2 regions of the Cellulomonas sp. P1_G12_2 genome follow, and region 1 is predicted to be linked to the other one. Evidence: riboswitches for the same ligand, from Rfam matches in the RefSeq annotation. Region 1 holds a riboswitch; the other holds the start of a gene.
What was found. Region 1 has a riboswitch for thiamine pyrophosphate ahead of AC1DXT_RS16505 (YkoF family thiamine/hydroxymethylpyrimidine-binding protein). Riboswitches for the same ligand answer to the same signal wherever they lie in the genome.
Positions count from the first base shown of each region.

Region 2: another riboswitch for thiamine pyrophosphate. It lies ahead of AC1DXT_RS17445 (thiamine ABC transporter substrate-binding protein); the one in region 1 lies ahead of AC1DXT_RS16505 (YkoF family thiamine/hydroxymethylpyrimidine-binding protein).

Region 1 covers NZ_JBFUBX010000005.1:120,047-123,438, reverse strand. The annotation lists gene AC1DXT_RS16510 (hypothetical protein) at 1-1,441, opposite strand, end outside; TPP riboswitch at 1,542-1,659, shown strand; gene AC1DXT_RS16505 (YkoF family thiamine/hydroxymethylpyrimidine-binding protein) at 1,791-2,408, shown strand; gene AC1DXT_RS16500 (ECF transporter S component) at 2,405-3,010, shown strand; gene AC1DXT_RS16495 (ABC transporter ATP-binding protein) at 3,007-3,392, shown strand, end outside.
Region 2 covers NZ_JBFUBX010000006.1:108,766-112,157, forward strand. The annotation lists gene AC1DXT_RS17440 (ABC transporter permease) at 1-409, opposite strand, end outside; gene AC1DXT_RS17445 (thiamine ABC transporter substrate-binding protein) at 415-1,443, opposite strand; TPP riboswitch at 1,510-1,625, opposite strand; gene AC1DXT_RS17450 (DUF4235 domain-containing protein) at 1,713-2,000, shown strand; gene AC1DXT_RS17455 (phytoene desaturase family protein) at 1,954-3,392, opposite strand, start outside.

The DNA.
Region 1 (3,392 bases):
CGTCGATGCCGACGGAGCCGATCTGGCGCAGGTGCACCTGGTCCAGGGCGAGGCGCCACTCGGGGTCGAGCGCGAGCCCGACGTAGGGCAGGGCGAGCAGGTCGGCGTACTGCTGGGCCTGCGTGAGGAAGTCGGTCCGCCCGGGCTGCAGGTCCAGGACGACCGCCATGCCCGCCGCTCCCGCGGCCTCCACCAGGGGACGCAGCTCCTCGACGGACCGCTCCTGCGAGTAGTTGCCGTCGTCCCCGGGTCCGGCCGAGGCGATGGTCGCGATGATCTCGACCATCGGCACCACCGCGTCGGTGGTGAGCGTGCGGTAGGGCGCCGCGGTGCCGTCGGCGCGGGCGAGCGTCGCGGGCACGTCCTGCTCCCCCAGCACGCCGAGCGCCGCGGATCCGGGCGTGCCGTACAGGGCGACGTACTTCTTGCCCGGCACGCCCGGGACCTGCGGGAACACGAGCTGCCCCCCGCCGCCCAGCAGCGCGCCCGTCCGTGCGGCGGCCACCCGCTTTGCCAGCAGGTCGGCCGGGCCGAACGCGGCGCCGACCGCGATCGCGTGGTCCGGCGCGGCGGCGGCGATCGCCTGCACGCCCGGGGTCGTGGCGCGCGGGTCCCCGCCGGGGGTGTCGAGCACCGGGATCCCGACGGCGCGGAGGGTCGCGAACGCCGCGACCGGGTCCACGCCGACCCCGGTGAGCGCGACCGTGGCGGCGACCGCGGTGGGCGGGCGGGTCGTCGGCAGCGACGGGGCGGACGTCGGAGAGGGGGTCGGCGACGCCGACGCCGTCGACGGGGTCCGGGTCGTCGACGGGGTCGGGGTCGGCGACGGGGTCGGTGCCGGAGGTGCTCCCTGCACCACCAGCACGGCCGGCCGAGGAGCCGCGAGCGCTCGCACGGCCGCGGCCTCCTGCCCGGGCGCGACCGGGACCGGCGCCCCGAACCTGGCCCCGGTCGCCGCGCGCAGCGTGGCCGCGTCCGCACCGCTCGGGACAGGGACGACGGCCACCGACCGCGGCGGCGCGAGCGTCACCGCGCCGACCGCGAGCACCGCCTCGGCATCGAGCCGCTCGATCTCCGCGAGCAGTGGCGCGGGGTCCACCGCAGCGGCGGTCAGCAGGACCGGAGCGCCCAGCGCGACCCCTGCCGACGCGGCGGTGAGCTGCGCCGCGACGTCCTCGGCGGGAGCGACGACCACCACGGGCGCGGTCACGAACACGGCACGCGACGCCTCGAGGGCCGCGTCCTGGGCGGTCGCCGCGGGGAGCACCGTGGCGGCCTCCGCCGGCGCGCCGGTCTCAGCGGTGACCGCCGTCGGGGTCGGCGTCGGACTCGGGGTGCTCGACGCCGTCGGGGTGGGCTCGACGCGGGTGCCGTCATCCGTGCAGCCCGTCAGCGCCAGCAGGGCGACCAGCAGCGCAGCGCGTCGTCGGCCTAGCGGCACGGCTCTACCTCCTGGTCGACGGTCGACGGACAGCATAGGAGTGCCCAGCAGTCGGACCGGGGGTTTCCGCTCCCACCGCCGGAGGGCTAGGTTCGGCGTCGACAAGCCCCCGGGGAGCGCAGGAGCGCTGAGAGTGCGGCCGGACACCACGTCCTACCCGCAGACCCGTGGAACCTGATCTGGTTCATGCCAGCGTAGGGAGCAGGGCACTGTCGTCGGCCGCGCGCCGGCGGTCGGCGTCCTCCGGGCCGGTCGCGCTGCGGCGCGCCCTCCTGGTGGACCCGTCGCGACGCGTCGCCGGCGACCTCGTGCGGCTGCCCGGGGGTCCGCCGCGACACCGGAGGACCCGATGAGCACCCTGACCAGCCCCCTCGCCGACCGACGAGCCACCGAGCTCGGAGTCGGTGCTCGCTTCTCGCTGCACCCGCACTGCGACGACTACGTGGAGGTGATCCTCAGCGCGCTCGCCGCCGCCGACGCCTCCCGCGTGACGGTCCGCACCGACGACGTGTCGACCTTCGTGCGTGGCAGCGAGGGCGACGTCATCCGCTACGTGCACGAGGTCCTGGCCGCGGCGGGAGAGACGCGGTGGCACGTCGTCGCCCATCTCCTGCTCTCGCGCGGCTGCCCGGGCGAGGTGGCGTGCGAGCTGCCCGACGACRCCCTGCTGGACCGCGTCCCCGTCCCGGTGCTCGCCCCGACGGGACTGACCGCGAGCGCGCACTGGGCCCTGTACCCGCTGGACGACACCGGCGGCGACCACCTGGCGCACATCATGACTGCCATCGGCACGGCCGGATCGGCGGCCACGACGTCGCCGGAGCATTTCGTCACGCGTCTCGACGGCGACCTGTCCGACGTGCTCACCGCGGTCGCGGCGGGCTGGCTGGAGGCGGCGCGCCACGTCCGGCACGTGGTCACGCACGTCACCGTGTCGATGCACTCGCCGTCGGGCGGTGCCCGGTGAACCGCCGTCGGATCTCCCTGTCCGAGCTGGTCCTCCTGGCCGTCCTCGCGGTGGTGTCCGGGTTCGTCTACTGGGCGCTGGTGCAGGCGTGGATCGCGCTCCAGATCGCGATGGGCCCGTTCGGTGACCTCGCCCAGCACGTGCTCATCGGCGGCTGGATGGCGGCGGCGCCCCTCGCGCTCTACATCGTGCGACGGCCGGGCGTCGGCATCGTCGTGGAGCTGGCGGCCGCGCTGGTCGAGGTCGTGTTCCTCGCCTCCCCGGTGGGCCCGATGCTCCTGGTGGTCGGTCTGGTGCAGGGAGCCGGTGCCGAGCTGGCGTTCACCCTGACGCGGTACCGGCGCTACGACTGGGGCGTCTTCGTGGCCTCGGGAGCGCTCGCCGGTCTGGCCAGCACCGCCCTGGGCATCGTCCGGTTCGGCTGGCTCACGCAGGACTGGTTCGCGTGGCGGCTGGGCCTGCAGGTGGCCAGCGGGATCCTGCTGTGCGGTGTCGCGGCGAAGCTGATCGGCGACGCCCTCGCCCGCACGGGGGTCCTCGACAACACCCCGCTGGGCCGAGCCCGCCGCGAGGCGACGCCGAGCCCGGTGCCCGTCGCGTGATCGAGGTCCGCGGTCTGGGCGTCTCGTTCCCCGGGTCGGCCGCGCCCGTGCTGCGCGGCGTGGACCTCGACGTGCAGCCGGGCGAGCAGGTGCTCGTGCTCGCCGGGTCCGGCGCCGGCAAGAGCACGCTGCTGCGCGTGCTGGCCGGCATCGTGCCGCAGGTGGTCGATGCCTGCGTCACGGGCCGCGTCGTGGTCGCCGGGTTCGACGCGACGACGACCCCGACCGCGGACCTCGCCACCCGGGTGGGCACCCTCACCCAGGACCCGACCGACCAGCTGTGCCTGCCCACGGTGCTCGACGAGGTCGCGTTCGCGCTGGAGAACCGCGGGGTCGACCCGGCGCTGATCGGTCCTGCCGTCCGCCGCACGCTCGCGTCCGT
Region 2 (3,392 bases), on a different contig from region 1:
TGACCAGCAGCGACCGGAACGCGACACCGACCACGACGGTCGGCAGGACGAACGGCACGGTCACGAACGCCCGCACCAGGGCACGACCGCGGAACGTGTGCCGGTAGAGCACGTACGCGCCGGGCACGCCGAGCGCGACCGACAGCAGGGTCCCCAAGGACGCCTGCGCGACCGTCAGCCCGATGATCCGCCAGGTCCGCGGGCGAGAGAACACGTCCGCGAACCCGCTGAGGTCCAGGCGCCCGTCGACGACGAACCCCTTTGCGATCATCTCGACCACGGGCCACGCGAAGAACAGCCCGAGGAACACGAGCGGCACCGCGACCGCCAGCGCCCAGAACGCGACGACGCGCGACCGTCCCGACCCCACCGCGGAGGGGGCGTCGGGACGGTCGAGCGTCAGGGTCATCGCGGTCAGCCGATCACCGTGTCCGACCACTCGGTCAGCCACGCCTCACGGTTCTCGGTGATCTCGGCCGGGTCGACGTCGAACGGGTCGGTGGCCAGCGGTGCGAATGCCGCCCACTCCTCGGGGAGCGTCGCGGTCGGGCTCGCGGGGTACATGTACATGGACAGCGGGATGTCGTTCTGGACCTCGTCGGTGCGCAGGAAGTCGAGCAGCTGCTGCGCACCCGTCGGGTTGGCCGCGCCGGCCAGCACGCCCGCGTACTCGGTCTGCCGGAAGCAGGTGTCCAGCAGCGCACCGGTGGTCGGCGCCGTCCCACCCTCGGGCACGGTGTACGGCGGCGACGACGCGTAGGACAGGACGATCGGCCGCGGGCCGTCGGCGCCCCCGCCGGAGAAGTCCGTGTAGTAGGCGTCGGACCAGCCGTCGGCCACCTTGACCCCGTTGTCCCGGAGCGCCGACCAGTATTCCTGCCAGCCGTCCGCACCGAACGCCCCGACGGTGGCCAGCAGGAACGCGAGCCCGGGCGACGACGTCACCGCGTTGGGGACCACGAGCAGGTCCTTGTACTCCGGCTTGGCCAGGTCCTCGAGGGTCACCGGCTCGGCCAGTCCCTTCGCGGCGAACCAGGAGTGGTCCACGTTGATGCACACGTCGCCGTAGTCGATCGGGACCAGCGCGTCCTCGAACACGCCCTCGGCGTCGGTGGTCGTGGGCGCGACGACGCCCTCGTCGACGGCTCGGGACGCGAACGTGTTGTCGATGCCGAACACGATGTCGCCCAGCGGTGCGTCCTTGGTGAGCACGAGCTGGTTGACCAGCGTGCCGCCGTCGCCCGGCTGGACCACGTCGACGGTCAGCCCGGTCTGCTCCTCGAAGTCGGCGAGGATGCCGTCCGAGAGCGCGAACGAGTCGTGCGTGACGAGGGTGACGGTCCCGCCGGACGCGCTGGGGCTCGGCTCGTCGGACCCGATGGCCGAGCAGCCGGCCAGAGCCGCGACAGCGGCGAGAACAAGGAGCGAGTGGATCCTCGCCATGGGTGATGCTCCTCCTCGATAGCAAAAGGAGGGGGTCGCCGCGATCAGCCGGGTGGCCGATCACGAGGACTGAGAAGCCCGACTCCCTACGCCGGTATCAACCGGATCAGGTTCGAGGGTCTGCGGTTCTCCGCACTCTCAGCGTCCAGACCGTTGGGTCCGACGCTCCCCTGTCGTTCGCCCGAGATCCTACGCCGTCTGGAGCAGCGCGAACGCTCGCGCCCGACTACGGTCGTGACCAGACCGTCACCCACCTCGGAGGCTCACTCGTGGACGACAAGCAGACCCAGTCCCTCGTCGCCAAGCTCATCGGCACCGGCGCGGCCCTGGCCGCCGCGTTCGTGGTCCAGCAGGTGCTCGCGCAGGCGTGGAAGGCCAAGACCGGTCACAAGCCGCCGAAGGCCGACGACCAGGGCGACGCCGGGCTCTCCGAGGTCGTCGCGGCCGCCGCGCTCACCGGCGCGCTCGTCGCGATGGCCCGCGTGCTGGCCACCCGCGGGACCGCCCGGTTCACCGCGCGCGTGGACTCGAAGCCGGACCTGAACCCGCTCGACTGAGCTCCGGTGCCACGCTCGGTAGCCGGGTGATCCCGAACTCCCGCAGCACCCGCTTCGCCGCGTACCAGCCGCCGAGGCCGTGCACGCCCGGCCCGGGCGGGGTCGACGCCGAGCACAGGTACACGCCGTCGCGGCCGGAGGAGTACGGGTCCCACCGCCGGGTCGGCCGCGCGAACAGCTGGCGGATGCTCGCGGCGCCCGCGGAGATGTCGCCGTCCACGTAGTTCTGGTTGTGCTCGCTCATCCGCGACGCCGGGGTGCACCGGGACGTGACGACGACGTCGCGGAACCCGGGCGCGTACCGCTCGATGTGCCGGGTCACCGCCTCGGTCACGTCCACGTCCGACCCCGCGGGCACGTGCGCGTAGGTCCACAGCGGGCGCCGACCGTCGACCAGCCGGGTCCCGTCCACCACGGTCGGGTCGCTGACCAGCGTCATCGGCAGGTCGGCGTGCTCGCCGTGGACGACCGCGCCCTCCGCCTGCGCCATCTCCGCCCGCGTGCCCCCCACGTGCACGGTCCCCGCCAGCCCGACCTCCGGCACCGTCCACGGCACCGGCCCGTCGAGGACGAAGTCCACCTTCGCGGCCGCGTTGCCGTACCGGAACGCCTCCAGCGCGGTCCTGGCCCGGGTGGGGAGCCGGTCGCCCAGCACGTCGACCAGCGTCCGCGGGGTGGTGTCGAAGACGTAGCAGTGCGCGGGTGGGAGGTCGGCGAACCGGCGCACCCGGTGGTCGGTGCGGATCGTGCCGTCGTGGGCCTCGAGGTCCTGGCGCAGCGCCGCGACGAGCGCGCCGGAGCCCCCGCGCGGGAGGGGCCAGCCGCCCGCGGCGTGCGCCAACGTGGCCAGCAGGAGCGCCGTGCCGGCGGCCGCGAACGACGGCAGCGGGCAGATCGCGTGGGCCGCGACGCCCGTGAGCAGCGCCGGGGCGACGTCGTCGACGAACCGCCGGTCCCACGCCCGCGTGCCCTGCTCGAGCACGCCGAGCCCGAAGCGCAGCGCGGCCCGCGGGTCGACCATCGGGACCGACCGCTTGTCCCCGAGCGCCACGCGCACCGCCGGGTCCGCGGCGCCGCCGACGAGCGACCGCCACGTCGGGCCGTCGACCCCGAGCGCCTCGACCGTGCGCTCCAGGTCCCGGAACGCGATCCCCGCACGGCCACCCGGCAGCGGCTGGGCGTACGACACCTCGGGCACCAGCAGCTCGACACCGCGCGCGGCCAGGTCGAACTCCTGGAAGAACGGCGACGCCCACGCCATCGGGTGCACCGCCGAGCAGACGTCGTGGGTGATCCCGTCGGCCAGCCCGAGGTCCAGCGTCCGCGCGCCCCCGCCGACGGTCGGCTCCGCCTCCAGGACCAGCACGCCCAGCCCCGCACGCGCCAGGGTGA